Regions from separate parts of the Dehalogenimonas loeffleri genome, predicted to be linked through region 2. Evidence: riboswitches for the same ligand, from Rfam matches in the RefSeq annotation. Region 2 holds a riboswitch; each other region holds the start of a gene.
What was found. Region 2 has a riboswitch for molybdenum cofactor ahead of V8247_RS02395 (cytochrome c). Riboswitches for the same ligand answer to the same signal wherever they lie in the genome.
Positions count from the first base shown of each region.

Region 1 (2,265 bases), 590 kb from region 2:
GTTTGTTTAACCGCCATGATACCGGCGATACGCGCCGTGGCCAGGACGTCACCTTTTTTTATCTGGTTCTCCCTGATCAGACGCAGCGTTTCCGGCTTCATACGGATAAAAGAGACGGCCGTTGCCCGCCGGTTGGTGACGGCCTTGGCGGTCACGTCCACCATATGAGCCTGACCGTTTTCGTTCACGTGTGATAATTCCATCAGCATCAGCCCCCGATCTGCCTCATCTGCCGGCCGCCCACCGCCATTTCCTCCAGATTGTGCCGTTCCGGTTTCGCCATGACGGCTTGAAGCAGCAGGTCTTTGATATCCTGCTCGGTACCGCCCCTGCGTATAACGTTTTTTAAGTCTAATTCAGTATCATTCAACAAGCAAGGGCGCAATTTGCCGTCGGCAGTCAGCCGTAATCGGTTGCATTGTCCGCAAAAACGATGGCTGATAGGCCGGATAAACCCGATAGTCCCCTGGCCGGATCCGAAACTGTAATAGTTCGCCGGCCCGGCGCCGCTGATACAGCATGCCCAGAGTTGTCCATTTTCGGCTTCAATCCTATCCTTGATTTCCGCGACCGATAGAACCTTGGAATTGTCAGAACCCTCAAACGGCATATATTCAATAAAACGTACATGCCAGCCTTCATATTTGGCTTTTTGGGCGAAACTCGTTATCTCGTCGTCGTTAATGCCCGGCATGACCACCATGTTAACCTTGATGGGGGACAACCCGACGCGATGGGCCTCTTCAATTCCTTCAAACACCCGGTCCAGTTGTTCACCACCGGTTATCCGGGCGAATCTGTCCGGTAAAAGAGAATCCAGAGATACATTGATGCGTTTCAAGCCGGCCTTTTTCAGGTCAGCCGCCTGGGTTTTGAGCAGCGTGCCGTTGGTTGTCAGTGAAACATCATCAATATTAGGTATGACTGTTAAAAGTTTAATCAAATTGGACAGCGCCGGACGGACCAGAGGTTCGCCCCCGGTCAACCGGATGTGCCTGACTCCCATACTTGCGGCTACGCGGGTCACGGCAGCAATTTCTTCGTAAGAAAGTATGTCGTTGTGAGACAGATGATCCAGTCCGCCGTCGGAACAATATACGCAACGCAGGTTGCAGCGGTCAGTCACCGAAATTCGGAGATAATTAATGCGCCGGTTATAGGCATCTAAAGTGCCGGTAATGCAACTGGCTTCAGTCACGACTAAAAAAGCCTCCAAAAGAGGCGGCTGAATATTCCGCCCTTCTTTCCAAATACGGGAGGTGCCGCCGTTTCCAACGACGCCCTAAAGGTCGTCGGCCATGCCGTTTGGGATTAGGCCTAACGACTCGAAGGGAAACTAGATATATTCTATCACCCGGTACTAGTACCCGGCAAATACGATTATTTTCCCGCTTGAATCAATTTAAAATTTTAGACTGGGATCAGCATTTCCGCCAGATTAACCAGTGTCGCTACCGGCACGCCGCTGCTGCCTTTGGTCAAGTGGCCTTTTTCCTTATCCCCCCAGGCGGTACCGGCGATATCCAGGTGAACCCATGGTGTCTGGGGATTGATGAACTCTGACAGAAACAGTCCGGCGGTAATGGTGCCGGCAGGGCGGCCGCCGACATTTTTAATATCGGCATAATCACTCTTGTATTGGTCGCGATATTCATCCCAGCCCGGCAACTGCCAGACGCGTTCGCCGGCGCTTTCACCGGCTTTAATCACTTTTTGCAACAGGGCTTCGTTATTAGTCACCGCTGCGGAAGCCTGAGTACCCAGAGCAATAATTACCGCTCCGGTCAGCGTAGCCACGTCAATCAGGGCTTTCGGATTTTCCCGATCAACAAACGTCAAAGCATCGGCCAAAATCAATCGTCCCTCAGCGTCGGTTGAAATAACTTCAACCGTTTTGCCGCTGTACATCTTGAGCACGTCGCCGGGCTTGAAGGCCCCGCCGTCCGGCATATTTTCGGTAGCAGGTACTGCGGCGATAACGTTCAACGGCAATTTCAAGCGGCCGATGGCACTCATGGCGCCGATTACCGATGCGCCGCCGCTCATATCAAATTTCATCTCCTCCATTTTTTCGGACGGCTTGATGGATATGCCGCCGCTGTCAAAGGTCAGGCCTTTACCTACCAAACCGAGGTCCCAATCGTTTGCAGTACGTCCTTTGTAACGGATGACAATCAGTTTCGGTGGATTAACGGCTGATGACCCGCTGGATACCCCCAGCAGTCCGCCCATGCCCATCTTGACCATATCGGCTCGTTCCAGGAC
Region 1 covers NZ_CP146612.1:1,660,574-1,662,838, reverse strand. Annotated here, with positions in the region: gene moaC (cyclic pyranopterin monophosphate synthase MoaC) at 1-203, opposite strand, end outside; gene moaA (GTP 3',8-cyclase MoaA) at 209-1,198, opposite strand; molybdenum cofactor riboswitch at 1,224-1,344, opposite strand; gene V8247_RS08545 (leucyl aminopeptidase) at 1,411-2,265, opposite strand, start outside.
Region 1: linked by a shared signal. The riboswitch ahead of moaA (GTP 3',8-cyclase MoaA) and the one ahead of V8247_RS02395 (cytochrome c) in region 2 are both predicted to bind molybdenum cofactor.

Region 2 (2,265 bases):
TTACATAGACGGCGGTCGGCTGGATACGTTCATAGGTGGTGAAGCGGTAGCCGCAACCCAAACACTCCCGGCGGCGGCGGATGCCGTCTTCCACGTCACGGGAATCCACGACCTTGAGCTCATTCTGCAGGCAGTTGGGGCAATTCATACCATGTAAATCCTAATCACCAATTTCTAAATCCCAAATAAATCCTAAGTTTCAAATATCAAATTTCCAAAATATTTTTTGATTTTGTATTCTGACATTGTTCAGAAGTTACATAATGGATATTAGAAATTGTTTTCTCAAACACCATCTATTGTGTCGCCTGTGTAATGTACCACCAGATATAGTGGTTGTCAATAGGTAAATCGTCCTATTTTTCAAAGCCGGCAACGACAGCACGGAAAATATATTTTGATTTTGACCTCGCCGCGCAGGGTAATATAATTTTTACTTAAGAGACAGATATGTGTGGGTTTAATAACGGTACTAACTTCCTTTCCAAGCCAGCGACGGCAGCGCGGAATACTATTTGTATTTTGTTCTCACCGCGCCGGGTAATATAATTTTACTTAAGCGAAGAATATGTATGGATTTAATAACGGTACTAATCAATCATTGACAGTGTTAAAACAGCGGTGTTACAATCTCCCCGATTTCGCATGGTGCGCGATGCCTCTTCGAGTTCCGGTATCTAACGTCAGGTCAGTGATCACGATGCCGGTGCCGAAAAGCCGCAAGGCTTTGAGGGTGTGGGTGGAAACGCCGACACCTCCCGATTGGAAAGGAGAGTCTGGTCATGCATAAAAATATGATATTTGAAGACGCCCTCAGATGAGGCGTCTTTTTTATTTCCCGGAAGTTGTCCCAACCAACAAACTAGACACAGGAGAGGTGAATTAATGAAACACAAAAAAGCCCTTTACGCGGTTTTCGCCTGTCTGCTGGTGCTGTTACCGGTTTTAAGTGCCTGTACCCAGGACACCGAGGAACCAGCGCCGACAACGACCAACCCGCCCAATAATGAAGAGGCCCTGTTGCCCGAGACTCCGGGAATTGACGCAACACTGGTCTATGCCAGTCAGTGCGCTTCCTGCCACGGCACTAATCGCCAGGGCGGCGTCGGCCCCGGTTTAACCAAGAATATCACTATTGCCTACCTGAGTCAGTGGGTACCGACCCACCGCACCGGCGTCCAACTGGACCCGCGTCTGGCCAATTCCCTGATTAACTGGTTGAAGGTTAATTCCACCGTTTCCACCGTCCCCCAGCCCACCGAACCGGCTTTCGTGTACGCCCTTAACTGTACCGTCTGCCACGGTGCTACCCGTTCCGGCGGCAACGGCGGCCCGTCTATTAAACCGGATAACCTGACCCGGCTGACCGAAGGCTTCCTGGCGATTTTCCTCCAGGGGCATTACAAAGGCGTAGACCTGGTTCAGGATCAGCGGGATGCCCTGGCTGAATGGCTGAAAGCTACCCCGTAGGTTCCGCCCGGATCAAATGACATTGAACGATAAATAAGTTCCTACTCTAAAGGAGATAAAATGGATATTGCTAGCCTGAGAAAACCTGAACTGACCCGCCGGGATTTCATGAAAGTCGCCGGTATGACCGCCGCCTACTTCGGCATCAGCCAGGCGCTGACGCCCCAGATTGTCCAGGCATTGGAGAATAATGCGGGTAAGGCTGCGGTTATCTGGCTGGAAGGCCAGAGCTGCACCGGTTGTACCGAGTCCTTCCTTAATAACCTGGAACCCAGCGCCACCTCCATCCTGCTGGATACCATCTCGCTGCGTTACCACGAAACTGCCATGGCGGCTTCCGGCCACCAGGCTGAGGCCGCCCTGCAGGCGACGATCGCCGAGGGCGGTTATGTCCTGGTTATTGAGGGCTCAATCCCGCTGGCGGAAGACGGCGCGTTCTGCACCGTGGCCGGCAAACCCTTCACCGAAATCGTCCGCGAGACCGCCAAGAACGCCGCCGCTATCATCTGTGTCGGCGCCTGCGCCACCTACGGCGGCATCCCCCGCTCCGGCCCGACCGATGCCGTGGGTTACTTGTTCCGCGGCAAGGAACTGCATCACTACTTTGATGATGTCGGTGCCAAGCCGGTCATCAATCTGCCGACCTGCCCGCTCCATAACGAACGCCTGACGGCCACGATCGTCCACTACCTGACCTTCGGCACCGTACCGGAACTGGACCAATACAACCGGCCTTATGCCTTCTACGGCAAGATCCAGCATGACAACTGCACCCGCCGCGGCAATTATGATACC
Region 2 covers NZ_CP146612.1:476,719-478,983, forward strand. Annotated here, with positions in the region: gene nrdR (transcriptional regulator NrdR) at 1-148, opposite strand, end outside; molybdenum cofactor riboswitch at 650-789, shown strand; gene V8247_RS02395 (cytochrome c) at 886-1,470, shown strand; gene V8247_RS02400 (hydrogenase small subunit) at 1,531-2,265, shown strand, end outside.

Region 3 (2,265 bases), 620 kb from region 2:
TCCTGAACATTACCTTTCAAAGCGGTCAGCGGGGCCTGGCCATGGGCATCTGGGGAGCCTCGGCTGGCGCGGCGGCCGCACTGGGCCCGATCATCGGCGGCCTGCTGGTGGGGACACTGGGTTGGCAATGGGTGTTTCTGATAAATATCCCGCTGGGTATCGCGGCACTGGTGGCTGCGTTTAAAATAGTACCCGAATCATGTGACCCCAACGCCACTCGGAGGATTGATTTTCCGGGTATCATCGCCGCCACCATCGCATTAGGTGCCATTAGCTTTGCACTGATTGAGGGGCAAGCACTGGGGTGGACTTCGGTAGTGACGCTGGGATTATTCGGTGCCGGCATCATCGCGGCGGCGGCATTTTTGGTAATTGAAGCGAAAGCCCGCACACCCCTGATACCCCTGGTGTTTTTCCGCAACATCTCCTTTACCGCTGGCAACATTCTGGGATTAATTGTTATGTTCTGCCTGGTAGGCTTGATATTTCTTTCAGTGATGTATCTTCAGGCGATCAGGGATTTCTCCCCGATGGATGCTGGGCTGGTGGTGCTACCGCTATCATTAGCCTTAATGATTATTTCGCCGGTGGCCGGACGATTGGCAGACCGCCTGCAGATGCGTTTTCTGATGTCTGCCGGCATGGTAATGGTGGCACTGGCCTTCTCACTGTTGGCGCAAATAAACCCGGAGGTCCCCGCCGCAATGATGGCCTGGCCGCTGGGATTAGCCGGTTTGGGTTTGGGTTTGGTCATGGCCCCCCTCTCATCGGTGGTAATGGCCTCCGCTCCGCTGGCCCGTTCCGGAACGGCTTCCGGGATTCTGACCACCATGCGCCAGGTTGGTGCCACGCTGGGGATTACCGTGCTGGGGGCAGTGCTTCAATTCAACATGGTCAACAACCTGAGGATCTTTTTTGAAGGTATCCCTTTTATGCCGCAAACGGCCAAGGACGCCATTTTGAAGGGCGTGAGCGAAGGCGGAATGGCTGGAGCGGTCACCTCGGACGCTCCGGAATTTTTAAAAACGCTGATCAGTCAGGTGATGACGGAGCAGTTCTCTCTGGCGTTAAGTTCCGCCATGACGGTAGCCATGTGGGTTTGCATCGCCGGAGCGGCGGCGGCGTTATTTATCAATTATCACCCGAGGCGCACCACAACGGCAGCAGCTTAAGCCAGCCACCATAATCAAAACCGCCGACGTTAAAGTTCCTTAGCAACCATTACTTCGGTTGATTTGATAATGGTAGTTACCGTATCACCGACTTTGAGATTCATTGATTCAACGGAAGCGAGGGAAATTAAACTGACAATTTCCATCCCGCCGGCTTCAACAACGACTTCAGCCATCACCGTGCCTAATTTAACGTTTTTAATCGTGCCTTTGAATTGATTTCGAGCGCTGATCATAATAATCCTCCCGCCAAGTTTCATATGTCACTATTATACACCATAGTATATGATTTTGAACCGGCTGCGATTGAAATTGTTATTCCAGAGGGCTGAAGAGTGGGGAGCGGAACGAGCGTGAATTTGCTCCAGCAGAAATCCTGATGTCTTACTTATCCCGAGGCATGCCGGTGCCTTGAATAATAGAGTTCCCTGCTGATAATTGACTGTAAACAAGTTAAATTCCCAACCTGACAAGTCAGTGTTGGCAGCTGATTACCTCTGCTACAACCGATGTCCGCCGGGAGGGTACTCGGCATAATCGGGAGACTTGCGGTAACCGTCTGCAATCGCCCTGTTCCGCTCCCTGAAATAAACCTCCGCGCATTATTTCTTGCGCCGCACAGAGGCAACTCTCCGGCATATCAGGAAAGGTCTCAAATGAAACCAATGAAAACAAAAGGAGACACCTACGAAATAGGCATCTCCACACACGAATAGATTCTTTTCATCGGCTCTCCTTTCCAAATACGGGAGGCACCGGCGTTTCCACCTGTACCCTTGGAACCTTTCGGTTCACCGGTCACGGAACCATGACTTGCGCGGTAGGTTACCGCAACTCGAAGAGTTGCCGCCTTTCCGGCGGAAGTTAGTAGATTCTAAACCAAATACTAATAGCTGTCAACGAATGGGGGAAGGAACGGCCTACCAGCCCCTTTTGGCCATCAGCTGGTCGACAGGTATCTGGCCGATTTCCAAACCGTGCATCGCCTCACCCAGGTTTTCTGAAACTTCGGCGATGATAGCCGCATCCTGATAGTGAGTAGTGGCTTTAACCACGGCTTTGGCACGCTTGGACGGGTCCGCCGATTTAAAAA
Region 3 covers NZ_CP146612.1:1,092,052-1,094,316, reverse strand. Annotated here, with positions in the region: gene V8247_RS05680 (DHA2 family efflux MFS transporter permease subunit) at 1-1,172, shown strand, start outside; gene V8247_RS05675 (molybdopterin-binding protein) at 1,202-1,408, opposite strand; molybdenum cofactor riboswitch at 1,889-2,025, opposite strand; gene pdxS (pyridoxal 5'-phosphate synthase lyase subunit PdxS) at 2,093-2,265, opposite strand, start outside.
Region 3: linked by a shared signal. The riboswitch ahead of V8247_RS05675 (molybdopterin-binding protein) and the one ahead of V8247_RS02395 (cytochrome c) in region 2 are both predicted to bind molybdenum cofactor.